DNA from 4 places in the Pseudolabrys sp. FHR47 genome. Region 2 is predicted to be linked to each of the others. Evidence: predicted binding sites of a transcription regulator. Region 2 holds the regulator's gene; each other region holds the start of a gene.

Region 1 (7,695 bases), 1.1 Mb from region 2:
TTGGTATTTCAGTCCGCGTTATCCCACGATATCGCTCGCGGCGTCGTTTACAGACTTCACCACTTGGCTAGCATCGTGGCTCTCGCGAGCAGTTCCTTGGGATGCCGCAGATGAAAACATCGGCAGAATCGTGCGACGACGACAGCGAAGCGCTGTACTGGCTCAAGGTCGCCAGGCGCATCCTGTCGGGCGAGATTGACCCGCACAATGCGCGTGCCGTGTTGAGCGCGCGTAGGCGAAATCACGCAAAGCCGCGCACCCGTCGGCCGTCGCCGGTCCAGCACTAGTCTACCGGTAATCCCGTCAGACCAACGTGGCGCGAATGCGCGAGCTGAGCATGTCGAGCAGCATCACGGTCAGCACGACGATGATGATCTGCGCCGCGGTCTCGGCGTAGTGAAAGCTGCGGATGCTTTCATACAATGTCTGGCCGATGCCGCCAGCGCCGACGATGCCGAGCGTCGTGGCGGAGCGCACATTGGTTTCCAGGCGATACAGCGTCAGTGACGACCACATCGGCATCACCTGCGGAATAACGCCGAAGATCACTTCCTGCACGCGCACCGCGCCGGTAACGCGAATGCCTTCGACCGGGCGCGGATCGACCGCCTCAACGGCCTCGGAGAACAGTTTGGCGAAAATGCCGAGGTTGTGAACGAACAACGCCATCACACCGGCGAACGGACCGAGGCCCACAGCAACGACGAACAGCAGGGCAAACACGATTTCATTGATGGCGCGGCAGGCATCCATCAGGCGCCGTACCGGTTGCACGATCCACTGCGGCGCGACATTGGACGAGCACAGAATCGAGACCGGAATGCCGAAGATGACGGCCAGCGCCGTGCCCCAGATCGCGATCTGGATCGTCACCACCATGTCGATCAGGTAACTTTCCCACTCGTGGAAATTCGGCCTAAGGAATGCCTGGCCGAACTCCGCCATATTGCGCCAGTCGGTCACCAGAGACGTGACGCGGAACATCTCCGCCGGCGACCAGCTCCACACCAGCAGGCCGAAGATGATGACCCAAATCGTCCAGCTCTTGACCCTGTGTGACAGCGCATAGCGCGGAACGGTGACGTCCGGCGTCAGCTTGCCGTGTTGCGGGCCGAGGGGAGCGGTGGCGTCGGTCATGAGCAGGCTCGCAGTTGGCGCGGGACGGAAAAAGGGCGCCGGCCCGCAAGGGTCGGCGCCCGGTAGCGACTCAGTTCATCGGCGTCGAGGTCACGGACGTCGCGAGTTCGGCGATGATCTTCTTGAGCTTGGCCTGATCGCCGGCCTTGTCGGCTGCCTGGAACTCGGCGACCTTCTTGCGGAAGGGGCTGGCACTGGCCTTGTCGGCCTCGGCCTGCCACTTCTTGATGTCGGCCTCGAGCGCCTTGACCTGCGCAGCCTTGTCGTCGGCCGACAGCTTGGCGTCGCCCTTGATCTTCATGATCGACTTGTTGGCTTCGAGGATGCGGATCGGGAGCAATTGATCGTCGCCCGACGGATTGAAGGGCGCCCACTGCAGACCGGTGAGCACCTTCTTGGCGGCGGCGATTTCGTCCGGCGTGCCGACGCGGCCGTAGCTCAGCAGGAAGGTATAGAGCTTGGTCTTGTCCTCGGTGGTCAGGTCCTTGCGCCAGACGATCGGGTCGCTCGGGATGAGCGGCGATGTCCAGATGACGCGGATCTTCTTGGCGGCATCGGGCGCGGTCTTTTCGAGGCGCCGCAGGTTTTCGCTGTTGTTGGTGCCCACGTCGATCTGCTTGTTGGCGACTGCCATGGCATTCGCTTCATGCGAAGCGTTGCGCACGGTCTTGAAGCAATCCTTCGGCTCGATGTTCTTGGCCGCGAAGATATACGAGGTCGGAACCAGGAAGCCCGAGGTCGAGTTCGGATCGCCGATGCCGAAATTGACGGTCTTGTCGCACTTGAGCACATCCTCGAGGCTCTTGATCGGCGAGTCGCTCTGCACGATCAGATGCGACCAGTAGCCCGGGTTGCCGTCCGAATCGACCGACTGCACGAAGATCTGACCATCAGCGCGGTTCACCGCTTCCATCGCCGACTTGTTGCCGTACCAGGCGATCTGCACCTTCTTGAAGCGCATCGCCTCGATCACGCCGGCATAGTCGGACGCATAGAACCCATTGACTTTCATTCCGGTGCCTTTGGACATCTCGGCCAGGAAGGGCTCCCAGATGGTCTTCAGGTTGCTGCTCGCTTCGGTCGCGATGATGCCGAAGTTGATTTCCTTCGTCTGGGCCTGAACCGCGGTCGCCGTGAGGCTCGCGGCGACGGCCAGAGCGGTACCAAGCATGGCTAGCTTGCGCATAGTGCCTTCTCCTGTTGCAGTCGTTTCTTGTCAGTCGGGACGGGCGATGACCGCGCTCAGGCGGTCAGGCGCCCGGCATTCGCGTGCGGCCTCGTGATACTCACGGCCGATGCAGCCGGCATGACAACCGCCGGCGGATCGGACCAATGACCGTTGCCGTTCAGGGCGCCTTGCGGGTCCGACCAGTGCGAACCGTGGCTCGGCTCTGCCGCGCCGCCGAAATTCGGCAGGAACAGTTCCTCGGACTCGGCGCCGTAGATGTTGTTGAGAAAAGCCGGCGTCAGAGCGCTCGACGGGCCGTCATAGGCGACCTTGCCGTCCTTGAGCGCGATGGTGCGCGGGCAGTATTTCATCGCGTATTCGACCTGGTGCAGCGATACCAGCACGGTCAGGCCGTCATTGCGGTTCATGTCGGCAATGAGATCCATGACGCGGCGCGACGAGGCGGGATCGAGCGAGGCGATCGGCTCGTCGGCGATGAGCAACTCGGCGCCTTGCACCAGCGAGCGCGCGATCGCGGCGCGCTGCTGCTGGCCGCCGGACAGTTCGCTGGCGCGGCGCAGCGCATGCTCGGCAATGCCGACGCGCGACAAAGCCTGCATGGCAACGCGCTTGTCGTCGTCGCTGAAGCGCCCGAGTGTACCGCGCGCGGTCGGCAAACGGCCGAGCAGGCCGAAGCAGACATTGGTGAGCAACGACAGCCGCGGCACCAGGTTGAACTGCTGGAAGATCACGCCGATGCGGGCCCGCAGATTGCGATTGCAACGGATTCGGCCGCCGCGCTGAATCGAATGCCCGAGCACGCTGATGTGGCCGGCATCCTTGCCGTCGCGCGCCCAGTCGATGGGAATGAGACCGGCCAGCGAGCGGATCAGCGTTGACTTGCCGGATCCCGACGCACCGATCAACGCCACCATCTCGCCGCGCTCGAGCGAGATGGATACGTCGTTCAGCACGGGTTTGCCGCGCTGATAGGATTTGGAAATACCGATAGCGTCGATGACAGCTTGCGTTGTCACGCCGCGCCCTCCTGACCTCGTTGTCACAATCGCTAACAACCGCATGTGACAGTCGGATGAATGCGGCGCGTCTTTCCGACAGAGACGCGAAAACGCCCGATAGGTCAGGATGATGCGCGGGTACGGTCTTTAGGCTGAGGTACCGAGTGCCGCTTCATGCAGCACGACGAAGGGGGCGCCAGGAGCCGCCTGCCTGGAAATGACCAGACGATCGACTGTCAGAGTCGCTGCCTCGGGAATCTGCTCAAATTTATTGCAAAGGAATTTGAAGGCACCGGTCCGCTTCTGCACCGCCAGCGCGCCGGTGAGGGTCATATGGAAGCGAAAGTCTTCGAACACATAAGGATAACCCCAGCGATAAAGGTATTCGATGTGCCGATCGCTCAAGCCCGGCGCCAACCGCTTGGTTAGTTCCTGCTCAGTCATCTGCGCGCGCAGGCCGTCGAAGGCCTCGACGCAGGCGTCCGCCAGACGATTAAGCGTCGCGCATGGCTGGTCCGGCACCAGCGCAATGAACGAGCCGAGTTCGCGAACAACGAGCGTGCCCGCATCAACCGGCGCCTGCTCCTTTACGAACGCGCCAAACGCGGCAACCAGATCGCGTTCGGCGACGCCGTCCTTGAGCCGCATGGGCGGCTTCATGGTCGCGTGAAAGCCGTAGATGCGCGGCTCGCGCGTCAGCACCGGCCAGACCGCGGCATCGACGCCATCGAGGTATGACACGTCGTTGCCGCGATAGGCGTCGTAGCCGAGGGCGGCGGCGCCGAAACGATAGAGTGCGCTGTCGGCGGCCGGCGCATAATAAATGGCATAGCGTGCCGCCATGACCTCACCCGTTCTCAGTGCAAACGGCCGCTATCGGCAAGATGGACGAAGCGGCCGTTGGTCATGGTCGCCACTGCTTTCGGCCGCTGCGGATCGGCGGCCTCGACAAGGACGAGATCGGCGCGCTTGCCGGCTTCGATGGTGCCGCGGTCGGAGAGGCCCGCCGCACGCGCCGGATGTTCCGAGACATAGGCCCAGGCTTGATGAAGCGGCAGCACGTTGTCCTGCGCCAACCGAAACGCCGCGAGCAGCAGCGCCGGATAGTAATAGTCGGACGCCAGCACCGTGCACAGGCCGCGCGCGATCATGTCGGCGGCAGCGACCCAGCCGATGTGGCTGCCGCCGCGCACGACATTGGGGGCGCCCATGACGACATGGTCGCCAGCTTTGGTTGCGTCCTCGGCGGTCTCGACGTTAATCGGAAATTCTGCGACCCGGCAGTTGAGCGCGCGGAACCATTGCCGCTGCTGCGGCGACATATCGTCGTGCGAGAGCATCGCCACCGCGCCGGCGTTGGCGGCCCCGGCGAGGCGCTCGATCGAGCCCGGCACTTCATCGGAACGGCTGCGCAGCCGCTCGACCAGCGCGTTAAAATCCTCGACCGTCAGGCCGGCGCGGGCCGCCATCTCGGCGATCTTGCGCGTGCGCGGCGGCGCATCGGCGCTTGGCATGTGGTCGTTGAAGCCAAGCATGCCGATACGGCGCGCGCCGAGCCAGTCGGTCACTTCGCTCTCGGCATCGAGATTGAAGGTTTCGTAGCGCAGGTGACAATGCGTGTCGGCGCCGAGCGACGGCCGCAGCGTCTCGATGGCCCCGAGCACGGCACGCGCATTCTCGGCACCGCGCAGCCCCGGCTCCCACGACCAGGTGAGCCCGTGAAACATCGTTGTAATGCCGTTGGCGACCGCCTGGCGGTCGCTGTCCTGCAAGGCAATATCGATTGGGAAACCGACACCGGGCCGCGGCATCAACTGGCGCTCGAAGGCGTCGCCGTGGATATCGACAATGCCCGGCAGCACATAGAGCCCGCGCGCATCGAAGCTGCGGCCGTTACCGCCGCTCGCGCCGACCGACGCAATGGCGCCGCCCTCGATCTCAACATCGGCCTCGACGAAGCCGCCGCCCGCCAGAACCTGCCCGCCCTGAATACGCATCACTGTCCTTAACCCGCGGCCTGCAGCGCCGGCGCGCCTTCGTATTTGTCGAGAAACTGTTCGGCGCTGAGCGCGCGGAAATCGGCGAGCGCCTGACCGAGCCGCTCGTGCGGCCAGTCCCACCAGGCAAGCGCCATCATGCGCTCGGCGATTGCCGCCGGAAAGCGCGGACGCAGCACACGCGCCGGATTGCCGACGGCGATCATGTAAGGCGGAACATCCTTGGTGACGACCGCGCCGGCACCGACCACGGCTCCGGTACCGATCGAGCGGCCGGGCAGCACGATGGCGCCGTGACCAATCCAGACGTCATGTCCGATCGTCACGTGAAACGAACGCCGCCACGCGAAGAACTCCGCCTCGTCGGAAGCTCCATCGAAATAGGCGCTGGCGCGATAGGTGAAATGCGATTGCGTTGCGCGGTGCATCGGGTGATTGCCCGGATTGATTCGGGTCATCGCCGCGATTGAGGTGAACTTGCCGATGGTTGCATAGGCGATGTCGCTGTCGTTGACGACATAAGAGTAATCGCCGAGTTCAACTTCGAGAAGCTTGGTGCGCTCGCCGACTTCCGTGTAGGCGCCGAGCGTCGTGCGCGTGAGTTCGGCGCTCGGATCGACGACCGGTGTGGTGGAGAGCTTGTTGGCCATGGTGTTAAAGACGCCCGATTAACGACAGTCGCATGACACACGCCGCTTGCTCAACTTTCCACAATCAGTGCCACGCGGTCGGCGGAGAAACGCGCACGCGACAGCATGATCGGCGCATCGTCGTCGCTCACATTGAGACCCTCGGCGATGAGAATCGGCCGATGCACCGACAAACGCAGGCGACCAGCATCGACCGCGTCGGTGAAACCGGCGCTGATGCGCGTCCATTTGCGGCGATAGCTCTTGACGCCGAAGTGTTCGAGCGTGCGCGTGATCGAGCGGGCGCGGCGGAACACCTTGGCGGCGTCGCCAAAGCGGTCGGCCGGCAACCATGAGGTCGAGACCGAGATCGGCACGCGGTCGGCGGCGCGCAAAATCTCCAGACGCACCACTTCGTCGCCCGGCTTGATGCCGAGATCGCGCGCGACGTCCCCGCTTGCCGCTTCATGACGATGGCCCTGCAGGCGGCCTTCCGCCTCGTGGCCGGCGGCGGCCACGATCTCAGAAAACTTCATGCGCTGGCTGATCGGATAATTCAGCTTGTCGGTTTTGACGAAAGTGCCGCTGCCGCGCTCGGTGCGCACCAGCCCGCGCGCTGCCAGTTCCGCCATGGCGCGGCGCACGGTGTGGCGGTTGACGCCGTAGCGCCCGGCGATCTCGCTCTCGGTCGGCAGCTTTGAGCCGTTGTCGTGCTTGCCGACCAGGATCGCCTGCTCGAAGTCGTCAGCGATGCAGCGCCACAGCATGACGCCGCGCGCCAGCAGATCGTCGCGGTCCGACGATCCTCTGGAAATCCCCCGGGGAGTGCGTGTCAGCATGGCGGCCCTGTCATCACGGCGTCACGGCTGCGCATTAATAACTTGTCTAGTCGGCTAGACAAGTTATAAATGACACTTGTCTAGTCAAGTAGACAACTTCGCAATGGGCCCGCCCGAGGCATGCGCCAATGACGCCCGACACCGATCGAAATTCCGCCAACGCCTTGGCCGAACTGGCCAAACGGCGGAAGGCCCTGGCCGTTCTGGCGCGCGCCGATTCGAAAGAGATTGCCGACCGTCTGCGTCAGCTGGATGACGGGCTCGCCTACTCGGAACCTCGTGCACCCGAAGTCGGCCTCGTCATGTTGCGCGGCCGCATTGGTTCGCGCGGGGCGCCGTTCAATGCCGGCGAGGCGACTGTGACCCGAGCGGCGGTGCAGCTTTCCTCCGGCGAGACCGGCTTCGGCTATGTGCTCGGCCGCGACCGCGAAAAGGCGCGGCTGGTCGCGCTGTGCGACGCGCTCTGGCAGGTCGACGACAAACGCGACGCGGTCGAAACACAGGTGCTCGCGCCGCTGCGTCAGCGGCAGCAAGAGAAGACGAATCTCGAGCGCGCCCGCACCGCAGCCACAAGGGTCGATTTTTTCACGCTGGTGCGCGGGGAAGACTGACATGCTGGACATCACCGCCAACACGCCCGAGTTCGATCCCGCCTACGAAAGTCAGGCGTCATTCCGCGCCCTGATGGATTGCATGGCCCGGCCCGGCAGCATCCGCACGCTCAAGGGCGTCGAAGCCCCGACGCCCTTTGCGCCCGCGACCGCGGCGCTGATCAAGAGTCTCGCCGATTACGAGACGCCGCTGTGGCTCGATGCTGCCTTTGCCGCCGAGAAGAAGGTCGCCGACTGGATCAGGTTTCACACCGGCGCGCCGATCACGCGCGAGCCGGGTGAGGCTGCCTTCGCG
Region 2 (7,695 bases):
CCGCGACGCGGCGGTGGGCTGGCCCGGCGTGTGAGCCTGATCGATGCCTTGATCCGCGGCCTGCCGGCGCCGGCCATCGTGCTCGATCGCGACGGCCGCGTTGTCGCCTTCAACCAGGCGGCGCGAGGCATCGCGCCCGCGCTGCGCGCCGGCGAGTTGGCGCTGATCGCGCTGCGCATGCCGGAACTGGTGGATGCGGTGCGCCGCGCCACCAAGAAGCGGGAGCCGCAGCGCGTCGAGTTCATCGAGCGCGTGCCGCACGATCGCTGGTTCGAGGCCTTCGTCGCGCCGGTGTCGTTGCCGGAGGCCGACGGCGCGCATATCGACCTGCTGCTCATGACCTTCAACGACCTGACGCCGCTGCGCCGCGTCGAGGAAATGCGCGCGGACTTCATCGCCAATGCCAGCCACGAACTGCGCACGCCGCTGGCCGCGCTTCTCGGCTTCATCGAGACGCTGCAGGGGCCTGCCAGGAACGATACCGCGGCACGCGAGAAGTTCCTCGCCATCATGCAGCAGCAGGCCGCGCGCATGGCGCGGCTGATCGACGACCTGTTGTCGCTGTCCCGCATCGAACTCAACGCCCATATGGCGCCGAGTACACCGGTTGAATTGGCGTCGCTGGTTCGGCAGGTCGCCGACGGCCTGCAGACTTTGGCGCGCGATCGGCAGGTCGAAATCCGCCTGGTGTTGCCGCCCGAGCCGCTGACCGTGCTCGGCGACCGCGATGAGCTTATTCGCGCCCTGGAAAACCTGGTCGAGAACGCGCTCAAATATGGCGCCGCTGGCAAACGCGTCGACATCACGCTGTCGCGGGCGCAGACCCGCGCCGGTGCGCCGGAAGCGCGGATCGCCGTGCGTGACTTCGGCCCCGGTATCGCACCCGAACACCTGCCGCGGCTGACCGAGCGCTTCTACCGGGTGGACGTTGCCGACAGCCGTTCGCAGGGCGGCACGGGTCTCGGCCTCGCGCTGGTCAAGCACATCCTCAACCGGCATGGCGGACGGGTGGCGGTAGAGAGCACTTTGGGGCAGGGCGCGACCTTCACAATGCACCTGCCGTTACGCACAGCCGAAACCCCCTCCGGCGTATAATATCGATACATTTCAATGTCTTGCACTGTCATGTGATTGTCATGGAAGCTTTATAAAACCATGACAGGCCAACTCTATGGCTGACCGTGGGCTTCGGAAACGAACTGTGCCAACGCCCAGAAAACTCCCGAACCGAAGCCTTTTCGGGGTGCGTTTAACAACAGCGGCCGCCCGTTCGGGCCTCGGAATCGAGGGGCCTGCGGGTTCTTTCGATTTGGCCGCAAACATGGAGAGATCCCTTGAAACACTGGACCGTACTGGCAGCCGCCGGCCTCGTCGCCGCCGCGATGTCTCTTCCGGCCAATGCCGCCGACATCTCGGGTGCCGGCGCGACTTTCCCCTATCCGATCTACGCCAAGTGGGCGGACTCCTATAAGAAAGAGACCGGTGTCGGCCTGAACTATCAGTCGATCGGCTCGGGTGGCGGCATCAAGCAGATCAAGGCCAAGACCGTGACCTTCGGCGCGTCCGACGCCCCGCTCAGCGGTAAGGACCTCGACGAAACCGGTCTCGTGCAGTTCCCGATGGTCATGGGCGGCATCGTGCCGGTCGTGAACCTCGACGGCATCAAGCCGGGCGAAATCGTTCTCGACGGCCCGACGCTCGCCAAGATCTTCCTCGGCGAGATCAAGAAGTGGAACGAGCCGGCCATCGCCAAGCTCAACGCGCAGGTTAAGGCTCAACGCGCAGGTTAAGTTGCCCGACCAGGCCATCGCCGTCGTGCACCGCTCGGACGGTTCGGGCACCACCTTCAACTTCGCCTATTACCTCGCTGAAGTCAGCGCGGACTGGAAGTCGAAGGTCGGCGTGAACACCGCGCTGCAGTGGCCGGTCGGCATCGGCGCCAAGGGTAACGAAGGCGTCGCCAACAACGTCGGCAACACCAAGGGCTCGATCGGCTACGTCGAGTATGCCTATGCGCTGCAGAACAAGCTGACCCACACCAACATGGTCAATGCCGCCGGCAAGAATGTCGCCCCGACGTCGGAAGCCTTCCAGGCCGCCGCCGCCAACGCCGACTGGAAGTCGAAGCCCGGCTACGGCGTGATCCTCGCCAACCAGCCCGGTGACAAGTCGTGGCCGATGACTGCCGCGACCTGGATCCTCATGTACAAGAAGCCGGCTGATGCCGCCGTCACGGCCGATGCCCTCAAGTTCTTCGACTGGGCCTATCGCAAGGGCGACAAGCTGGCGGAAGAACTGCACTACGTTCCCATGCCGACGAACGTCGTGAAGGACATCGAAGGTTACTGGGCGAAGGAAGTGACCGACGCCAACGGCAAGCCGATCTACGCCGTTACCAACTAAATCCACATCGCTTCGGAAGGGGCGCCGTTCTGGTGCCCCTTCCTTCTTCACGTTATCATCCGGCCATCATCGCAGGTGGCGGCCGGTGTCGGCCTGACGGCTAGCGTATGGCCGGATGGCGTATCGAACTGCCGACCGCCCGCAGGAACACCAGCTACGGGAGCGTCGGATGGAAAGCCGGGGGAGGCAACCTGTGGCGGATGTTGCGTTGCAAAGCGGGAATGTCTCGATCGCGGAGACGTCCGACCGCAGCAAGGTTCTGCAAAAGCTGCGATTGACCGATATCGGCTTCCGCCTGCTCACACGCGGCGCGGCGATTGTGGTCCTTCTGATCCTCGGTGGCATCATTGTCTCGCTGGTCTGGGGTTCCTGGGAGGCCATGAGCAAGTTCGGCTTCGCCTTCCTCGTCACCGAAAGCTGGAATCCTGTCACCGAACAGTTCGGTGCCATCTCGCCGATCTACGGCACCATCGTTACGTCGATCATCGCGATGGTGATCGCGGTTCCGATCGGCCTCTTCATTGCTCTGTTCCTGACCGAGCTGTGCCCGATGTTCCTGCGCCGCCCGATCGGCATCGCCATCGAGCTGCTCGCCGGCATTCCGTCGATCATCTACGGCATCTGGGGCTTGTTCGTCTTCGCGCCGTTCCTGCAGCAATACGTCCAGCCTTTCCTGATCAACACCCTCGGCAACGTGCCCGGCATCGGCAACCTGTTCGCCGGCCCGCCTTATGGCATCGGCATTCTCACCGCCGGCCTGATCCTGGCGATCATGGTGCTGCCCTTCATCACCTCGATTTCGCGTGACGTGTTCGCGGCCGTGCCGCCGGTGCTGAAGGAGGCCGCCTACGGTCTGGGCTGCACCACTTGGGAAGTGTCGCGTTACGTCGTGCTGCCGTTCACCCGCGTCGGCGTCATCGGCGGCGTCATGCTTGGCCTCGGCCGCGCGCTCGGCGAGACGATGGCGGTGACTTTCGTGATCGGCAACGCGCACCGCATATCGGCTTCGATCCTCGCGCCCGGCACCACCATCTCGGCGACCATCGCCAACGAGTTCACCGAAGCGGTCGAGCCGATCTACACGTCCTCGCTCATCCTGCTCGGCCTCATCCTCTTCGTCATTACCTTCATCGTTCTGGCCTTCGCTCGCATCATGCTGATGCGCCTCAACGCCCGCGTGGGAGCCTGATCATGGCACTTGTTTCAGGTGCAAACAGTCCGCTCTACGCCCAGCGGCGGCGCAAGAACGGCATCACCATGGGGCTGGCCTATGCCGCTACGGGCTTCGGCCTGACCTGGCTGGTGCTCATCCTCGCGGTGCTGTTGTGGGAAGGCTTCAGCGGTCTGTCGCTGCGGGTGTTCACCGAGATGACGCCGCCGCCCGGATCGGCCGGCGGTCTGCTCAACCCGATCCTCGGCAGTTTAGCGATGACCATACTCGCCGTCATCATCGGCACGCCGCTCGGCATCCTGGCCGGTACCTACATGGCGGAGTACGGCCGCTACGACAAACTCTCGTCGGTCGTCCGATTCATCAACGACATCCTCCTGTCGGCGCCGTCGATCGTGATCGGCCTGTTCGTCTACGAGATCATGGTCGCGCAGATGGGCCACTTCTCCGCCTGGGCCGGCGCCATCGCGCTTGCCGTGATCGTTGTGCCGGTGGTGGTGCGCACCACCGAGGACATGCTCACTTTGGTGCCGGACACGCTTCGCGAGGCGGCGGCCTCGATCGGCCTGCCGCGTGCGCTGATGATCCAGAAGGTTGCTTACCGCGCCGCCCGCGCCGGCATGATCACCGGCGTGCTGCTCGCGGTGGCGCGCATCTCCGGCGAGACCGCGCCGCTGTTGTTCACCGCGCTGAACAACCAGTTCTGGAGCACCAATATGAATGCTCCGATGGCCAGCCTGCCGGTCGTCATCTTCCAGTTCGCCTTGAGCCCCTACAAGGACTGGCAGGAGCTCGCCTGGACCGGCGCGCTCATCATCACCCTGTCGGTTCTGACCCTGAGCATCGTCGCCCGCGCCCTCGCTTCGCAGAGTAAATCACAATGACCATGGCCACATTCACTGTCCCGACCGTCACCAGCACCGTGACCTCGGCCGACGGCCTGACCGAAAAGGTCAGCGTGCGGAATCTCGATTTCTTCTACGGCGATCACCGCGCCCTCAAGACCATCAACGTGTCGCTCTATCACGGCAAGGTCACGGCCTTCATCGGCCCGTCGGGCTGCGGCAAGTCGACCCTGCTTCGCATCCTCAACCGGATGTACGATCTCTACCCGAACCAGCGCGCCACCGGCACGGTTCAGCTCGACAACGAGAACATCCTGTCGCCGTCGCAGGACCTGAACATGCTGCGCGCCAAGGTCGGCATGGTGTTCCAGAAGCCGACGCCGTTCCCAATGACGATCTACGAGAACATCGCCTTCGGCATCCGTCTTTACGAGAAGCTGCCGAAGTCGGAACTCGACGGCCGCGTGCAGCACGCGCTGGAGCGCGCCGCGCTGTGGGGCGAGGTCAAGGACAAGCTCGGCGCCAACGGCCAGTCGCTCTCGGGCGGCCAGCAGCAGCGCCTGTGCATCGCTCGCACCGTGGCGGTGCGGCCGGAAGTCATCCTGTTCGACGAGCCGTGCTCGGCGCTCGATCCGATCTCGACCGCCAAGATCGAAGAGCTGATCGACGAACTCAAGGAAGACTACACCATCGCCATCGTCACCCATAACATGCAGCAGGCGGCGCGCGTCTCCGACTTCACCGCCTTCATGTATCTCGGCGAGCTCGTGGAATACGGTGAGACCACCAAGATCTTTACCGCGCCGAACGACCGCCGCACCCAGGACTACATCACCGGCCGCTTCGGCTAGGCCGGCGCCCGGAAGGGAATGAAGGATCAGGATCATGAACGAGCAGCACACCGCCAAGGCCTTCGACATCGACCTCCAGGAGTTGTCCCGGATGGTCGCCGAGATGGGCGGCCTGGCCGAGAAGCAGGTCGCCGACGCGGTCGATGCGCTGGCCAAGCGCGATACCAACATGGCGCAGCGCGTGACCGCGTCCGATAACGCCATCGACGTCCTGCAGCGTGAGATCGAGGAAAAGTCGGTGCTCACCATCGCGCGCCGCCAGCCGATGGCTGTGGACCTGCGCGAAATCGTCGGCGCGCTGCGGCTCGCCAACGATCTCGAGCGCGTCGGCGATCTCGCCAAGAACATCGCCAAGCGCGTTATCGCCCTCAACGCCGAATTCCCGCCGCCGAAGCTGATCCGCGGCGTCGAGCACATGACCGACCTCGTGCTTGAGCAGCTCAAGGCGGTGCTCGATGCTTACGCTCGCCGCGACGATAGCAAGGCGATGGCGGTGTGGCGCGGCGACGAGGAAATCGACGCGGTCTGCACTTCGGTGTTCCGCGAACTGCTGACCTACATGATGGAAGACCCGCGCAACATCACCTTCTGCATCCATCTGATGTTCTGTGCCAAGAACATCGAGCGCATGGGCGACCACGCCACCAATATCGCCGAAACCGTGCACTTCATCATCGAAGGCACCCCGATCACCGAGCGCCGGCCCAAAGGCGACACCGAGATTTCGGCCCTGGCCGGCACTCCCGCTTGACGAGCTACTGACTTATGAGCGCGCGAATCCTGATCGTCGAAGATGAAGAGCCTCTCACGATGCTCCTCGTCTACAATCTCGAGAAGGAAGGCTACGAGGTCGAGACCGCGGCCCGCGGCGACGACGCCGACACCAAGCTGAAAGAGCGCGTGCCGGACCTCGTGGTGCTGGACTGGATGCTGCCCGGCCTGTCCGGCATCGAACTATGCCGCCGGCTGCGGGCGCGGCCGGAGACGCAGAACCTGCCGATCATCATGCTGACCGCGCGCGGCGAGGAGAGCGAGAAAATCCGCGGCCTCGCCACCGGCGCCGACGATTACATCGTCAAGCCGTTCTCGGTGCCGGAATTGCTCGCCCGCGTGCGCGCGCTGCTCCGCCGCGCTCATCCCGACCGCGTCGCCACCGTGCTTAATATCGGCGATATCGAACTCGACCGCGAGAAGAAGCGGGTATCGCGCAGCGGCAAGCCGATCGATCTCGGCCCCACCGAATACCGCCTGCTGGAGTTCCTGATGGAGCGTCCCGGCCGCGTGTTCTCGCGCGAGCAGTTGCTCGATGGCGTCTGGGGTTCGGACATCTATATCGACGAGCGCACCGTCGACGTTCATGTCGGCCGCTTGCGCAAGGCTATCAACCGCGGCCAGCAGGCCGACCCGATCCGTACCGTGCGCGGCGCCGGCTACGCGCTCGACGATCGGTTCGGACGAGTGGCGAGTTAGTCGCTCCAATAGTCCAGGGCGCTTCCCGCTCGGTCATTCCGGGGCTCGGCGAAACGGCTTCCTCGGCGTCATCGCCCGCGCAGGCGGGCGATCTAGCTCTTGGTCAGCCTTGAAAAGCGCTGGGTCCTCCGCTTGCGCGGAGGACGACGGGATTTGTCGTTCCGGGCTCCGGGCTTGCTAGAAAATAGTCCTTGACTATTATTCCTAGAAGGACTATAAGCACTCCTGTCCTGTTCCGGCCGGGGGCGCTGTCATGAGGCGTCGTTTCAGTGGGAGCAGGGCGCGGTGCCCGCGGGTCTGGCGAAACGCACGCCAGGCGCTCGGGCGGCGACGGGGCTCCGCCCGCCGGCAATAAGACCGGCCGCAAGGAGCTTGCTGATGGTGAGCGCTACCTGCTGAAAGGCAGATCAGCCGCCAGAAGCGCGGCCCGTGTGCCGTAAGACACCGCGATGGAGCGCCGCGGGGCGCAGGTTCTCCGCGTTATGGAGAACCGCGCACCGCAAGGTGCGAAATCAAAGAGCGTCTCGCGGCGCTCCATCCCTCCGGCTTGGCCGGAGGGCCGAAGGGGAAGGCAGGCCGCCCCGGGCCTTCAAAGAACAGGGGCGATCAGGCACGTCTGCTGTTTGAAAATTGAATCGGAAAGGCGCGGCACGTCACACGCGCTTTCTGATCCCTCCCCGAAGGCGGGGAAGGGATAAGCAAAAAAAGCCGGAGCGTCGCTCCGGCTTTCATCAATCCAGTATCGTCTTTGCAGTCAGCCTCTGAATGCCGGCTTGTGGCGGCGGCGATCATTGGCCGGCTGGAAGGCGACGCGGCAGTGGAAGCTGCAATAAGGCTGGTCTTCGGCGGCTTCACCGCCGCAGAAGAAGAAATCCGGACCTGACGGATCGCCCACGGGCCAGCGGCAGGTCTTCTCGTTGAGCTGCAGCAGGGTCTTGCGCTGCTCGAGCGGGAT
Region 3 (7,695 bases), 580 kb from region 2:
TCATAGGGCTCGTAGCTCAGATGCGGTTCGACGCCGAAGCGGGTCGGGTGGACGTTGGCGCGTGCGCCGGTGAGCACGATGCCGTCGACGACATCGAGCAAGGCGTCAACGTCGGTGATGTCCGGCGTGCCGGCGAACATCAGGGGCAGGGCGCCGACGACATCCTTCACCGCACGCAGGTTACGCTCGCCGACGCGCTGCGCCGGAAAGCGGTTCTCGACGAGATGCATGTTGCCGATGACGCCGACGACGGGCCGCTTCATGGAGAGGTTCTTCGGGCAAGATTCACGGCGGAAACTTATAGCATCTATTTGCGCAGATCGGCGAAAGCCTCGTCCAGCCGGTCGAGGGCTTCGTTCAGGATCGGCCGCGGCGTCGCGAAGTTGAAGCGCAGCCAGGTCTCGCCGCCGGGGCCAAATTGCGGGCCGGGCGAGGCGAAGATACGCGCGCGTTTGGCCACGCGGTCGGCGACATCCTCGGCGGAAAGCCCGGTGCCGGAGAAGTCGACCCAGGCAAGGTAAGTCGAATCGAGTTTCATGGCGCGGGCGCCGGGCGCGGCCTTCTCGATCCGGGAACCGAGCAGGTCGCGGTTTGCCTCGAGATAAGGCAGCAGCGCGTCCAGCCAGGCCTCGCCGGTGCGCCAGGCGGCTTCGGTCGCGATCATGCCGAAGCTGGCGAGCGAGGTGAGATTGGCGGCGGCGACGCGCGCCTCGATCTTGCGGCGCAGCACCGGGTTCGACGTCACCAGCGCGCCCATATGGGCGCCGGCGAGGTTGAAGGTCTTGGTCGCGGCAAAGCACGACACGATCCGGTCGGCGATCTCCGGCGCCGCGTTGAGCGTCGGTATGTGCCTGGCGCCGCTGAAGATGAGATCGCAGTGGATCTCGTCGGAAGCGAGGATGAGATCGTGCTCGGCGCAGAACTGGGCGAGGGCTTTGAGCTCCTCGGCGGACCATACGGTGCCGCCGGGATTGTGCGGGCTGCACAGGAACACGATCTTGGTGCGCGGCGTGATCAGCTTGCGCAGGGCCTCGAGGTCCATGACATAGCGGCCCTGCTGGTTGCCGAGCCGGGCATCGATAATGCGGCGGTCGTTGGCGAGGATGATCTTGCGGAAGGCGTGATAGGCCGGCGGAAACAGTACGATCTCGTCGCCCGGTTCGCTGACGGCCTGGATGAGCATGCCGAGGCCGGCGACGATGCCCGGCACCGGCGTGACCCAGGCGGGATCGACGGTCAGTTGGTGCCGGCGCTTGAGCCAGGCGACGAGCGCCTCCGACCAACTGCCGGTGTCGGCATAATAGCCATGCACGCCGCGGCTCACCTCGGCCATCAGCGCTTCGGTGACGCCGGGCGGGGCCGCGAAGTCCATATCCGCCACCCACATCGGCAAGGCGTCCGTCGCGGTGATGCCGGACAGCTTGGCCATGTTGTCCCACTTCGATGAATGGGTGCCGCGGCGGTCAATGATGCGGTCGAAATCGAACATGGGCGCGGGGGCTCCTGGAGGTGCGGCGGTGGGGTGGCCTCCTTGATGATCGTCGCCGCGTGCCGGGTCAAGGTTGCGATCGCGTTTCGCACGCGTGGTCGTAGCAGGACTGCGCTGTGGCCGTTCCCCACTTGCGTATCCGGTTACAGTTTGCTTTCGGTTGCCGGCTCGTCTGTGCTAGAGGCGGCAGGGGCATCAAATTCGGCTGGAGACTATCGATATGGCGGAGGACGCAAAATCCTCCCCCGCGAGTGGGGGCAATTTTTCGTTGCGGATTCGCGGGCCTCGCGACTTTTACGGTGGCCTCGCGCTGATCGCGCTCGCGGTCTTCGCGCTGTGGGCGGGCAGCGATCTTGCCGGCATGCGCGGCTTCTCCTTCGGCCCGGGCACGACGCCGCGGCTGTTCGCCTGGCTCCTGATTGTCGTCGGCGCGGCAATCATGATCTCGGGACTGCTGTCCGACGGTCCGCCGCTGGAAAGCTATGCGCTGCGTGGCCCCGCTTTCGTGGTGTGCGCGATCGTCGCTTTCGCTGTCTCGATCCGCGGCTTCCATTTCTCGTTCTTCGGCTTCGCGGTGAAGATCCCGGAACTCGGCCTGATCGTCGCGACCTTCCTCGCCTACATGATAGCCGTCATGGGCGGGCGCGAGGTCCGCTGGAAGGAGAGCATCATCGCCGGCGTGGCCATGACGGTGTTCTGCGTCGTGCTGTTCCGCTATTTGCTGCAACTGCCGTTTCCACTCTGGCCTGCTTTCTAGGACAAGCCTGCAATGTCCGATCTTCTTTCCAATCTGTGGCTCGGCTTTTCGATCGCCGGGCATCCCGTCAATCTCGGTTTTTGTCTTCTGGGTGCGCTGGTCGGCACGCTGGTCGGCGTGTTGCCGGGTATCGGCACGGTCGCGACCATCGCGATGCTGCTGCCGATCACCTTCGGGCTCGATCCGGTCGGCGCGCTCATCATGCTCGCCGGCATCTACTACGGCGCGCAGTACGGCGGTTCGACGACGTCGATCCTGGTCAACATTCCGGGTGAGGCGACTTCGGTCATCACCTGTCTCGACGGTCATGAGATGGCCAAGCAGGGCCGCGCCGGCGCGGCACTGGCGATTGCCGCAATCGGTTCGTTTTTCGCCGGATGCGTTGCCACTGTTCTGGTCGCCGCGCTCGGCCAGCCTCTGACCAAGGTCGCGCTGGAATTCGGCCCGGCCGAGTATTTCGCGCTGATGCTGCTTGGTCTCATTTTCGCGGTGGTGCTGGCGAAGGGCTCCGTCCTGAAATCGATCGCCATGGTCGTGACGGGCCTGCTCCTGTCGACGGTTGGTTCCGATCTCGACACCGGCGTCGGCCGCATGACGCTCGGAATGCCGGAGCTGCTCGATGGCATCGGCTTCACGAACGTCGCGATGGGCCTGTTCGGTTTTGCCGAAATCATCCGCAACCTTGAGGGAGGGAGCGGCAGTCGCGAAGTCGTCGAGAGCAAGATCAGAGGCCTGATGCCGACCCGGAAGGACCTGAAGGACTCCGCATGGCCGATCGCGCGCGGCACCTTCCTCGGCTCGCTGCTTGGCATCCTGCCCGGCGGCGGCGCTGTGGTAGCGTCCTTTGCGTCCTATACGCTGGAAAAGCGTATCGCCAAGGATCCGAAGCGCTTCGGTCGCGGCGCCATCGAAGGCGTGGCGGGTCCTGAGTCGGCCAACAACGCCGCGGCGCAGACCTCGTTCATTCCGCTGCTGACGCTTGGCATTCCGCCGAATGCGGTGATGGCGCTGATGGTCGGCGCCATGACCATTCACGGCATCGTTCCAGGTCCTCAGGTGATGATCAAGCAGCCGGACCTGTTTTGGGGCATGATCGCCTCGATGTGGTTTGGCAATCTGATGCTAATCATTATCAACCTGCCGCTGGTCGGCGTCTGGGTGCGGCTGCTGCGCGTGCCCTACCGTATCCTGTTCCCGTCGATCATCGTGTTCTGTTGCATCGGCATCTACTCGATCGACAATTCGCCGAGCGACGTGATGATCGCCGCGATCTTCGGCATTCTTGGCTACTGGCTGGTGAAGCACGATTTTGAGCCGGCGCCTTTGGTGCTCGCTTTCGTGCTCGGTCCGCTGATGGAAGATAATCTGCGCCGCGCCATGTTGATCGCCCGCGGTGACACGTCAGTCTTCGTCACGCGGCCGATCTCGGCGGTGCTCATCGCCATCTCGGTGGCGCTGCTGGTACTGGCGCTGCTGCCGATGATCCGCAAGCGGCGCGATGAGGTGTTCGTCGAGTCGGAGAACTAGAGCGTTTTCGAGCGAAGTGGAAACCGGTTCGCGTAAAGAAAACGCGTCAAAGCAAAAAGCTAGAGCCCCGGCTTTGATTCCACCAAAGCCGGAAAGGCTCTAGACCGAACTCGCTACCGAAGGAGCGACCGTCTTGGCGCTTGGCGTCGTGAGAAAGGCCACTGACAGCCTCCTGCTTCGGGCGGGCGGGCCGGGCGTCAGCCGTCAGTTCGGCGCCATTCCCTATACCGTCGTCAAAGGGCAGGTGGTGTTTCTTCTGGTGACATCGCGCGGCACCGGTCGCTGGATCTTCCCGAAAGGCGATCCGATGGAAGGCCTTGCTCCATCGCAGGTCGCCGCGCAGGAGGCGGCGGAGGAAGCCGGGGTCGAAGGCGAGGTCGACCCGATGCCCATCGGCAAATATCGGGCGTTCAAGACGCTGCCGTTTCGGCGCAAGGTTATCGAGGTCGAGCTGTATCCGTTGCGCGTGACGGAGCAGTGGGACGAGTGGCCGGAGAAGGGCCGTCGCCATCGCCACTGGGCCATTCTGCCGGAGGCCCGGCGTCTGCTGTCGGATGCGCGGGTCGCCGACGTCGCCCTCAGGCTCAATCAGCGCCTGCACGCTGGCGGGTTGCCGTTTTATCCGCCGATCGCCCACATGAGGCGATAGAGCAGGGCGGACAGGATCGCCGCCGCCGGCACGGTGATGACCCAGGCCGCGGCGATGCCCAGCACATGCTGACGCCGCACCAGCCGGCGCCTCTCGCGCTTCTGATAGTTCAGCAGTGCCATTTCCGGCGTCTCGTTGAGGCGCGACGGCTCGAGGAAAAGGGTACGCGGCTTGACCGCCGGGTTGGGCACGCCGGTGTTGGTGATGAATTCGCGCAGATAGCCGACGCCGAATACGGCGCCGACGGCGATATGGGTGGATGAGACCGGCAGGCCGAGCGCGGAAGCCACCAGCACCGTCACCGCCGCGGACAAGGCCACGCAATAAGCGCGGATCGTATCCATGCGGGTGATCTTCTCGCCGACGGTGCGGATGAGGCCCGGGCCGAACAGCGCTAGGCCGAGTGCGATGCCGGTGGCGCCGATTGCCAGCACCCAGAACGGCAGGTCGACCCTTTCGGCGTCGGCGAAGCCGGTCTGCGCCGAGGCGACGATGGCCGCCAGCGGTCCGACCGCGTTGGCGACGTCGTTGGCGCCATGCGCGAAGGACAACAGGCCGGCGGCGAAGACCAGCGGCATCGTGAACAGGCCGGCGATGTGCTTGCGGCGGTTCTCCATGCCCTGCGAACGCCGCATCACCCAGGGGCGTGCCGCCATGAACGCCCCCACTGTGAAAACGACGCCAACCGCTATGATCACGGCCATCGGCGGATGCCAGACACGCTTGAGGCCCTTGGTGACGAGATAAACGGCGAAAACGCCGGTCATGACAGCGACGAGTACGGGCACCCAGCGCCGGGCCGCCGCCACGCGGTCGTCGCGGTAGATCACCCGCCATTTGATGAAGCCGAGCAGCATGGCGGCAATAATGCCGCCGAAGACCGGCGAAATGACCCAGCTCAGGACAATGCCGCCGATCACGTTCCACTCGACGGCGGCGGTGCCGGCGGCGGCAACACCGGCACCAACAACACCGCCGACGATCGCATGCGTCGTCGACACCGGCGCGCCGAGATAGGTTGCCAGATGAATCCACAGCGAGGCGGCGAGGAGCGCTGCCGTCATGACGAAGATGAAGGAAACGACGGAGAGCGCCTGCTCCGGATGCAGCAGGTTTTTCGAGACGGTGTCGACGACGTCGCCGCCGGCCAGCATCGCGCCGGCGATTTCCGCGATGGCGGCGATCACCAGAGCATGCGTCATGGTCAGGGCGCGGCTGCCGACGGCGGGGCCCATGTTGTTGGCGACGTCGTTGGCGCCGATGTTGAGCGCCATATAGGCGGCGATGACCGCGGCGAAGAACACGAAGTATTTGAGCGGGCCGCCGACCGACAGGCTGGCGATGACCACGGCGCCGATCATGAAGACGATCAGCAGGCCGGGAGTCGCCAGCGAGCGCGACCGCGCATAGGTCGCGGTCTCGATCTGGACGACTTTCTTGAGGTCTTTATCGAGAGCGCTTTTGGCCAAAACGGGCTCCGCAGGCGGGGAGGCGGAGCCGAGCGCCGCCTGGCGAAGAGCCCGTTAGCACTCTTGTCACAAACCTGTCACAGAAAAAGTGCCGCAGCCTACGGTTGTTGAAAACCGGCCGGCGGTGGACTTAGCGCCGGGGGCCGGGGCCGCTTTCACTCGATCCGCCGAACAGGATGCGTTGCGGATTCTTGGCCAGGTCCGTTACGGCCCGGTCGATATTGCCGATCGATCGGCGCAGGTCGGTGCCGACGAGGTTGATCTGCTTGTTGGTGCTGTCGGTGACCTTGAGCACGCCCTCCGTGATCTCGGCGGTGCGCTTGTCGAGGTTCTCCGCAAGCATCGTGGTCTGCTTGTCGAGATTGGTCGTCAGCTTGTCGAGATTGGCGGCGACCCGGCTCGTATCGGCCTTCAGGCTGACGGCAAGCTCGTTGATCGAGCCCATGGCTGTCGCGCCGTTTTGGATCAGTTCGTCGATCTTGCCGCCGTTGCGGGCCAGCGCCTCGGTGAAGACTTCGAGGTTCTTGATGGCGTTGCGCAGCGATTCCTGGTTCTCGAGGATGATGGTGTCCGCCTTGGCCAGGGTCTCGCGCACCGCCGTTCCCATGTCGCCGGCCGTGGAGCCGGCGCGCAAGGTCGGCAAGCCGCCGTTTTTCGAGGGCGGCACCGCCGGTGAGGACGCGGTTGCGCCCTTCAGCGACACCGAGGCGATGCCGGTCAGGCCGGCGTATTCCAGCGTCACGGACGTATCCGAACGCACCGGCGTCGACGGCGTGATTGAAATGACGGCCGCAACTTCAGACGGCTTGTCGGTAAGCCGCATTTCGGTGACCTCGCCGACGCGGATGCCGTTGAACAACACCGGACCGCCGACGCGCAGGCCTGACACGGAGCCTTCGAACACAACCAGATAAGGCTGGGTTTCCTTCGAGGTTCCGGCGCTGTGAATCCAGTAGATGAAGACAAAAGCAGCGGCGACCACCGCGAAGGTGAACATGCCGATTAACGCGAATTTTGCCCTGTCTTCCATCGTCTCAACTCCACATCAGGCGCGACGTTCTGTGACGCGCCGGCCTTTAATCGGTACATGGAAATCGTCATGGGCGCGCTCACCGTGGAAATACGATTTCAACCACGGGTGCTGCGATTCCAGCATGACGTCCATGGTGCCGGCCTCGATAATCTTGCCGTCGGCGAGCACTGCGATGCGGTCGCAGGTGCGATGCAGACTGTCGAGGTCGTGAGTGACCATGAACACGGAAATGCCGAGCGTTTCCTGCAGCGTCAGCAGCAGGTGATCGAACTCGGCGGCGCTGATCGGATCGAGGCCGGAGGTCGGCTCGTCGAGAAACAGGATTTCGGGATCAAGGGCCAAGGCCCGCGCCAGCGCGACGCGCTTGATCATGCCTCCCGACAGTTCGGAAGGATAGTTGCGATAGACGTCGGGCTTGAGGCCGACCATTTCCAGCTTGGCGATCGCGATCTCGGTGGTCAGCTTTTGCGACAGCCGCAGATATTCGCGGATCGGGAATTCGACATTCTTGCCCGAGCTCAGCGACGAGAAAAGCGCGCCCTGCTGGAACAGCACACCCCAGCGCCGGTCCACGGCCTGGCGCTCCTTCAGCGTCGCCTTGCCCAGATCGGTGCCGAGCACTTCGATTGTGCCCTCCCGGAAGGGCAGGAGACCGATGATGGTGCGCGTCAGCACCGACTTGCCGGCGCCAGAGGCGCCGACGAAGCCGAGAATCTCGCCACGCTTCAAATCCAGATTGACGCCGTTGAGGACGCGACGTGACGCGAAATC
Region 4 (7,695 bases), 1.7 Mb from region 2:
CGGCTGGCTGCTATACCGGGCCTTGCGTACCGAAGCACCGGGCATCATTGAATCGCAAGCGGCATAAATTTTCCGCATAAACGATCATTGCTGGAATAGTTCTGAGTTCGCAGCTGCAAAATGAGCGCAAACATTGCGCGGCTGCGTGATACGATGGCCACGCAAATGCCCGAGTCTCAAGCACATAAGTCTGGCGCTTGATAAGCGCCTCTCGCCGGACCATTCGTGTCGGCACCGATCAATCGCCTGCTTCGGAGGCATACGAATGTACACGCTCTACTCGATGCAGCGTTCGGGCAACAGCTACAAGGTCCGCCTCGCGCTGGCCAAGCTGGCAACGCCCTACAGGCTGGTCGAGATCGACATCCTGCAGGGCGAAAGCCGCACGCCGGAATTCCTGGCCATGAACCCCAACGGCCGCGTGCCGCTGCTCGAGGTCGCGCCCGACCGCTATCTCGCCGAATCCAACGCCATTCTATGGTACGTGGCGCGCGGCACCGAGCTTGCACCGGAAGATCCGATCGAACGAGCCGAAGCCTTGCAGTGGATGTTCTTCGAACAGAACAGCCTCGAGCCCAATATGGGCGCTGCCTATTTCTGGCTGTCGCTCGTCCGCGGTGGCCGCGACCTGCAGGCGCATTCGCTCGACGACTGGATGGAAAACGGCAACCGCGCGCTGCGCGTGATGGAGCGGCATCTCGAAAAAAGCCGGTTCTTCGTCGCCGATCGCTTCACCATCGCCGATATCGCGCTCTATGGTTATACGCACGTCGCGCATCTGTGCGATTTCGACCTGACGCCGTTCCCGGCGGTCAAGGCCTGGCTCGATCGCGTCGCGGAAGAGCCGGGTTATGTGCCGATGGACTGGCAGCCGGCAGCAATGGCGGCGGAATGAGAGCGCAAGTGGCGAGCAACGCCCGCTTCATAATCAGACTTATTAAATAATTTCCCGCTCAATAAAGCATCGGCCGTCCGGAGGCTCTCGCCTCCGAACGGGCCGATAGTACCGCGCGGCCGATTAGTGGGACGAGACGGTATCGACGTCGACGCGGTTGAACTCGCGCTGCTCAGCATTGTCGTAGCCGGCGTAGTGAGACGGCGCAAAGGCAAAGGCCTGCGTGCCGGTCACGATGCGCTGCGCCTGCTGGGCGACGGCAGGCTGGTTGTTGAGATCCTGGTGCAGAACCTCGGACCCGTCACTGGCGAAAGCCGAGGTGGCAAAGCCGACAGCGATGAGCGAAGCGATGATGGTCTTGGTCATTGTCGTGATCTCCTTGTTGATCGACGACACTGATCTAGATCGCCATCGCGGCGCGCCAAGTAGTTACACCGAGGATATCATCCGTTGTGATAATGCACGCACATACGATCACGCGCGCGTGACAATCGCACCATGAGAAAGACTTTGTCTCGCCGCCGCGGTCGCGACGAATAAAAGATGCCTGCGTCAAAGGAAATCGAGCATAGAGTTGCCACGCCACGCGCAGTAACGGTGTCGCAAAGGATCGCCTGCGGCAACCTCGATGCGCCAGATGACAAAACGCGGATGCCAGCCATGCGCGTGCTGCGCAGGATCATGCGGGGTACCTAAGACGACAGACGTTCGTCCTTCGGCCTGGGGCCGTGGCGGGCCGCCGCATTGGCCGGCGCTTAACGATGATCGCCACGAAACCGCCGCGTTTCCCGAACGTCTTTGCCACAATCGAGTCGAACCGGTGCCGGCTTCGCGCGTTAGATATAGGTCTTATTCCAAATTCGTATCGGATCGTTGCGACGGTTTCGTCATGCGCAAGCGCAGGAAAATCACGGGTTTCCGGGGCCCCGCGGACCCACTAGGGCCGGGCGTCGAATCGCGCCGCGTGGTGTTGGCGGAACTTGCCGCCATCGCCGGCCTGACCATCGCCACTCTTGTCGCCGCCACCGCGGTATCGGTCGGCATCGCGCGCGCCAGCGCGCTGGACGGCCTCATCGACAATGACGGCACGCTGTTCACCATTGTGCTGCTGCTCGGCCTTGCCTTTGTCGCCATTGGCGGCCTGTCGCTGCTGCCCGGCGAGCGCCGTCCGCGGCACTAGCGGGAACTCCACGACAGATGAAGCCGACCTCGCGGCAACGTGATGCCGCCGCGTCACCGTGACGATAGAAGCCCCGGCTCCACGTCCTCTAAGCTTCCGCGCATGATCATGCCATCACGCACTCTCGTTTGTTTCGCATTTGGTTTTGCTCTCGGCTTCGCACCGCTTGCCGCCGGCGCGCAAAGCAACACGTCATCGGCCGGCCCGCTCGCGGTCGAGACGGTGGCAAAAGGGCTCGACCATCCCTGGGCGCTCGCCTTCCTGCCCGACAGCCGCATGCTCGTGACCGAGAGGCCCGGCCGCATTCGCATCGTGACGGCCAAGGGCGAATTATCGACGCCGCTCGCGAACGTGCCCAAGGTCGTGGCCCGCAGCCAAGGTGGCCTGCTCGACCTCATCCTTGACCGCAATTTCGCGCAGAACCGCACCATTTACTTCTCATACGCCGAGCCTTTCGATGGCGGCGCGCGCACCGCGGTCGCGCGCGCGACACTCGATGCCGGCGAAGCACCGGCCTTGCGCGACGTAAAGGTGATCTTCCAGCAAGCCGGCCCGGCCTCGCGCGGCCAGCATTTCGGTGGCCGCATCGTGCAAAGCGCGGACGACAATCTCTTCATCACCACCGGCGATCACTTCAGCGACCGTGACATGGCGCAGACGCTCGACAACGACATCGGCAAGGTCGTGCGCATCACGCCGAATGGTGAGGCGCCAAAGGACAATCCCTTCGTCGATCGCTCCGGCGCCCGCGCCGTTATCTGGTCCTACGGCCATCGCAACCCGCAGGGTCTCACCGTCAATCCCGCAGACGGCTCGTTATGGGAGCAGGAACACGGCGCGCGCGGCGGCGACGAGATCAACGTCATCCGGCCGGGGAAGAATTACGGCTGGCCGGTCGTTTCCTACGGCGTCAATTACGACGGCACTCCGGTCGGCACCGGCAAGCAACGCGCCGAAGGAATGGAAGACCCGCTATGGCACTGGACGCCATCGATCGCGCCGTCCGGCCTCACTTTCTACACCGGCGATCTGTTTCCGCAGTGGAAGGGCAGCCTGTTCAGCGGCGCACTGCGCGCGCAGTTCCTATCACGTCTTGAGATCAAGGACGGCAAGCCGGTCAGGGAAGAACGCCTGCTCACCAACCTCAACGAGCGCATCCGCGACGTGCGCCAGGGACCCGACGGCGCGCTCTATCTGCTCACCGACGAGAACAACGGCCGCATCCTGCGCGTGACGCCGGGGAGATAGCGCCGTCCTCGCGTCGAACTCCGCGCGCTCCCTCTCCCCATAGGCGAGCGAACGCTCGCCGTCCGGCGAGCTATGGGGGAGAGGGTTGGGGTGAGGGGGCAAGGGCCTAACGATAGTTAGTAACCCCTCACCCGACGCACTTCGTGCGTCGACCTCTCCCATAGGGAGAGGTGAAAGAAAGCCGGTCGCGTGGGTTCAAAACTTGTGAAAGATAAAATACGCCCCGACCGCGATAAAGGCGAAGCCGACGCCCTGATTCCAGGTGAAGGACTCCTTTAGATACAGCACCGAGAAGCCGGCGAAGATCACCAGCGTCACCACTTCCTGAATGGTCTTGAGTTGTGCCGGCGAGTAGACGCCGCTGCCGAGGCGGTTGGCCGGTACGGCGAGGCAGTATTCGATCAGCGCCAGCCCCCAACTGATCAGGATCACATGCAGGATCGGCACCTCCTTGAAACGCAAGTGCCAGTACCAGGCGGTGGTCATGAAGATGTTGGAGCCGATCAGCAGGGCGATCGGCAGCAGATAGGATGACAGAATGGGCATCACGGACTCGGGCTGGTGGAAGAGGATGCGATTGTCGCGGCCCCCCACCTGCCATGACAACCGTCGCTCGCGCAAACGTGCGCGGCCGTGTTAGGTTTCACGCCGTCATCCGATACTTGCGAAATGAGCCTTGCGCCATGCCGCGCCTCCGTTCTCTGCCGATAGCTACCGTCCTGATTGCTCTTGCCGCCTCGGCCGCCGCGCAACAGCCGCCTGCGCCCGGCAAGCCCTATCGAGCCGTCCCGATCACTCAGCCCGCCGAGATCAAGGATGCCGACCTTGCCGTGCTGCGCGCCAAGGTCGCCGAGGCAGCGAGGAATCGCGACCGCGCCGCGCTGGCGAAACTTGTCGCCGGCAAGGACTTCTTCTGGGACCGCGACGGCACCGACCGCGCCAAAGGCAGGCCCGGCCTCGATGTGCTCTCCTCTGCCCTCGGCCTTGCCAACAAGGACGGCGTCGGCTGGGACATGCTGGGCGGCCTCGCCGACGACCCGAGCGCCGCGCCGGTGCAAAGCCGCAAGGGCGCGGTCTGCGGCCCGGCCGAGCCGCGTTTCGACACCAAGGCCTTCGCCACCCTCCTCAAGGACACCCAGACCGATGCCGCCGCCTGGGGCTATCCCTATACGGCCGGCGCCGACGTTCGCGCCGCGCCGCAGGCCGGCGCGCCGACGATCGATAAGCTCGGCCTTAACTTCGTGCGCGTGCTGCCGGAGGGATCGGTCAATCCAAACTACATGCGCGTGCTGACCCCGGCGGGCAAGGTCGGCTTCGTAACCATCGATGTGTTGGCGCCGGTCGGCAGCGACCAGCTCTGCTACGTCAAGGAAGGCGGTGCCTGGAAGATCGGCGGTTATCTCGGCGCTGGCGAGCCGTGACCGCGAACACACAACCCGTATCGCCGCGAACCCTCTCCTGCGCTTCCTGCGGCGCGGTGTTTTCCTGCAGCGGCGACGTCGAATGCTGGTGCGCGGCGGAATCCTTCCGCCTGCCGATGCCGGCTGCGGATGGCGCTGCTGATTGCCTCTGTCCGCAATGCCTGCGCACCAGGGCGGCCGCCGTCCGCGACAAGGTGTAATCGCTGTCATCGTCCTGTCACACGGCGCGCGACTCTTAAGCGTGCCATGCACACCGATCTCGCCACCGTTCATCCCTCGACCGGCATCGTCTGGGCCTACCGCTTTGCTGCTGACGGCACCGCCGAACGCATCGCCAATGATCAGGTCGATAACGCGCTGGACGAACACCGCGGCGCGTGGATCTGGGTGCATCTGGCGCTGGCCGACAACCGCTGCCGCAGTTGGATCGCCAGCTACGCGCCGCTATCGGAGATGGCGCGCGAAGTGCTGTCCGGGCCGGACAAGCATCTGCGCCTCGACATCATCGGCGACGAGATCATGGGCGTGGTGCCGGATCTGCATCAGGGCCTGGTCGAGGAAAGCGACGACATCGTGCGCCTGCGCTTCGTCATGACCGAGCGCATGATGATCACGGCGCGCCAGCAGCCGGTGCATTCGGTCGAGCATAACCGCCGCGCCATCGACAGCGGCAAACGCTTCCCAAGCGCCGTCTCCTTCCTCGACGCCATCATCGATCAGTTCGCCGACGCCATCGCTCGCATGGCCGAGCGTCTCGGCAATGAGCTCGACACCATCGAGGAAAGCGTCCTGCATGATGAACTGGCGGACGAGCAGCGCCGCGTCGGCAAGGTACGGTTGCAGACCGTGCGTGTTCACCGCCAGCTCGCTCAGCTCAAGGGCATGTTCGCCCGGCTCGAGCCGCGGCTGGCGCAGCACAACAAGGCGGCCGCCGAGGCAGTCGGCGCGCTCGCCCAGAAACTGGACGCCATCGATCACGAGATCGGCTCGCTCTACGAGCGCGCCCGCCTGCTGCTCGACGAGGCCTCGGCCAAGGTCAGCGCCATCACCAACAAACGGCTTTTTACGTTGTCGATCCTGACGGCATGCCTGCTGCCTCCGACTTTAGTTACAGGCTTCTTCGGCATGAACACCAAGGACCTGCCGCTGCTGAACACCGACGGCGGCTCCTGGTACGCGCTCGTCATCGCCTTTGGCGCCGGGTCATTCACCTATTGGGCGTTGCGCCGGCTGCGCGCGCTTTAAAAAATTTAATCTGAATGCAGCGCACAATCGTGCCTGCGATAAATTGACAAGTTCATACAACTCTATCTACGCTCCCTCCCAAGCAAAAAACGGTTTCCCAGGGAGGACCACATGAAGAAATTCGCCGCATTCGCGGCTGCAGCCATTCTTGCGACCACGGCCGCACAGGCGCAGCAGATCACCACCAAGTATTCCGGCATCCAGCCGAACGACCATCCGGCCAGCTACGCCGAGGATTATTTCGGCCGCGAGGTCTCGATCCTGACCAAGGGTACGGTGAAGGTCGAGGTCTATCACAACACCCAGCTTGGCGACGCCGTCGCCAACGTGCAGAGCATTCGCAACGGCACCATCGGCTTCACCACCGTCTCGGCGTCGAACCTGAACCAGGTCGTGCCGGCGATGGACATGTATTCGCTGCCGTTCCTGTTCAAGAATGCCGATCACTTCTGGTGGTTCCTGGCCCAGCCGGAGGCGGCGGCGCTGGCCAAGCCGCTCGAGGACAAGGGCATCAAGGTGCTCGGCTATATCGATAGTGGCGCGCGCAACTTCTTCACCGACCGCGCGGTGCGCACGCCCGACGATCTCAAGGGCGCCAAGATCCGCGTCATGGCCTCGCCCGTGATGGTCAACACCATGAAGGCGCTGGGCGCGACCGGCGTGCCGGTGGCCTGGGCCGAACTCTACACCGCGTTGCAGACCGGCGTCGTCGACGGCGCCGAAAACAACCATCCGTCCGTCGTCGCCAAGAAGTTCTACGAGGTGTCGAAGTATTACACCCTCGACGAACACATGCGCATCCCGGACCTGATGATCATGTCCATGAAGCTCTACAACTCGCTCAACGCCGACCAGAAGAAAGCTGTCGAGGAAGCCGGCGCGCGGGCCCAGGCCTTCATGCGGGGCGCTTGGTATGTGTCGGAGGTCAAGGATCTCGCCGACCTCAAGAGCAAGTTCAAGGAAATCATCACGCCCGACAAAGCGCCTTTCGTGAAGGCGGTGTCCGGCATGGTGAACGATGAAGCCAAGCGTCTCGGCGTCGAGAAGACGGTCGCCTTCATCATCGACAGCCAGAAGAACTTCTAAAGCCTGAACCGACTGAAACCGTGCAAGGGCGGCGGACAACCGCCGCCCTTCGTGTTCGGGGGAAATCGTGGAAACTTTTTTTGCCTTGTTCGATCGCTTCGTCGCGCTCACCGCGGCGCTGGTGCGCATCGTCTGCATCGTGCTGGCGACCGCGCTGTTCGTGATCGTGACCGTCGCCATCGTGTTCCGCTACGGCTTCGGCCAGGCGGTGTCGTGGACCGAGGAGGTCCCGCGCTATCTGCTGATCTGGATTTCGTTTCTGGCGGCTGCGAGCTGCGTCTTGCGCCGCGAGCATGTCGGCTTCGACGTGCTGTTTTACGCCGTGCCCAAGGGGCCGCGTAAAGCGCTGGGCTTCCTTCTCGGCGCACTCGTCTTTGGGTTCGGCTGGGTCGTTTTCCGTTATGGCATCACCTTCGTACAGGATTTCGGCTCCGACCTGATGGAGACGATCCCCTACACCAACTATTGGTACTACCCGGCGATGCCGATCTCCGGCTTCCTGATCATGCTGTTTTCCGCGAAGGTCATGATCGACGAATTGCGCAGTTCCGATGCCGGTGCCATCGCCGGCTCGTCGGTCGAGACCGTGGGCATGGAGCAGAAGCCGTGACCCTCGTCAT

Evidence for each region. Region 2 encodes PhoB, which activates phosphate uptake and scavenging genes when phosphate is short. Its sites were predicted from a motif close to TGTCATNNANCTGTCAT; they were not measured.
Region 1: a site for PhoB is predicted at 3,388-3,404, ahead of phnC (phosphonate ABC transporter ATP-binding protein). Genes of this name have one in related genera too.
Region 3: a site for PhoB is predicted at 5,956-5,972, ahead of E8Q40_RS07415 (inorganic phosphate transporter). Genes of this name have one in related genera too.
Region 4: a site for PhoB is predicted at 4,949-4,965, ahead of E8Q40_RS18495 (CorA family divalent cation transporter). Genes of this name have one in related genera too.

The regions. Positions count from the first base shown of each region.
Region 1 is NZ_CP039740.1:4,368,039-4,375,733, forward strand. Features, by position in the region: gene phnE (phosphonate ABC transporter, permease protein PhnE) at 304-1,137, opposite strand; gene phnD (phosphonate ABC transporter substrate-binding protein) at 1,208-2,323, opposite strand; gene phnC (phosphonate ABC transporter ATP-binding protein) at 2,380-3,342, opposite strand; gene E8Q40_RS21140 (DUF1045 domain-containing protein) at 3,472-4,167, opposite strand; gene E8Q40_RS21145 (alpha-D-ribose 1-methylphosphonate 5-triphosphate diphosphatase) at 4,182-5,321, opposite strand; gene E8Q40_RS21150 (DapH/DapD/GlmU-related protein) at 5,330-5,971, opposite strand; gene phnF (phosphonate metabolism transcriptional regulator PhnF) at 6,022-6,789, opposite strand; gene phnG (phosphonate C-P lyase system protein PhnG) at 6,918-7,400, shown strand; gene phnH (phosphonate C-P lyase system protein PhnH) at 7,402-7,695, shown strand, end outside.
Region 2 is NZ_CP039740.1:919,776-927,470, forward strand. Features, by position in the region: gene E8Q40_RS04575 (ATP-binding protein) at 1-1,095, shown strand, start outside; partial or broken gene pstS (phosphate ABC transporter substrate-binding protein PstS) at 1,383-2,403, shown strand; gene pstC (phosphate ABC transporter permease subunit PstC) at 2,597-3,592, shown strand; gene pstA (phosphate ABC transporter permease PstA) at 3,595-4,458, shown strand; gene pstB (phosphate ABC transporter ATP-binding protein PstB) at 4,461-5,270, shown strand; gene phoU (phosphate signaling complex protein PhoU) at 5,305-6,021, shown strand; gene phoB (phosphate regulon transcriptional regulator PhoB) at 6,036-6,740, shown strand; gene E8Q40_RS04610 (GcrA family cell cycle regulator) at 7,495-7,695, opposite strand, start outside.
Region 3 is NZ_CP039740.1:1,496,925-1,504,619, forward strand. Features, by position in the region: gene E8Q40_RS07390 (gamma-glutamyl-gamma-aminobutyrate hydrolase family protein) at 1-263, opposite strand, end outside; gene E8Q40_RS07395 (MalY/PatB family protein) at 308-1,489, opposite strand; gene E8Q40_RS07400 (tripartite tricarboxylate transporter TctB family protein) at 1,710-2,246, shown strand; gene E8Q40_RS07405 (tripartite tricarboxylate transporter permease) at 2,259-3,773, shown strand; gene E8Q40_RS07410 (NUDIX hydrolase) at 3,907-4,422, shown strand; gene E8Q40_RS07415 (inorganic phosphate transporter) at 4,392-5,891, opposite strand; gene E8Q40_RS07420 (MlaD family protein) at 6,022-6,921, opposite strand; gene E8Q40_RS07425 (ABC transporter ATP-binding protein) at 6,937-7,695, opposite strand, start outside.
Region 4 is NZ_CP039740.1:3,782,593-3,790,287, forward strand. Features, by position in the region: gene E8Q40_RS18455 (glycosyltransferase family 87 protein) at 1-67, shown strand, start outside; gene E8Q40_RS18460 (glutathione S-transferase family protein) at 266-895, shown strand; gene E8Q40_RS18465 (hypothetical protein) at 1,019-1,261, opposite strand; gene E8Q40_RS18470 (hypothetical protein) at 1,860-2,075, shown strand; gene E8Q40_RS18475 (PQQ-dependent sugar dehydrogenase) at 2,178-3,323, shown strand; gene E8Q40_RS18480 (DMT family protein) at 3,519-3,869, opposite strand; gene E8Q40_RS18485 (hypothetical protein) at 4,007-4,744, shown strand; gene E8Q40_RS18495 (CorA family divalent cation transporter) at 4,991-5,989, shown strand; gene E8Q40_RS18500 (TRAP transporter substrate-binding protein) at 6,101-7,075, shown strand; gene E8Q40_RS18505 (TRAP transporter small permease) at 7,143-7,685, shown strand; gene E8Q40_RS18510 (TRAP transporter large permease) at 7,682-7,695, shown strand, end outside.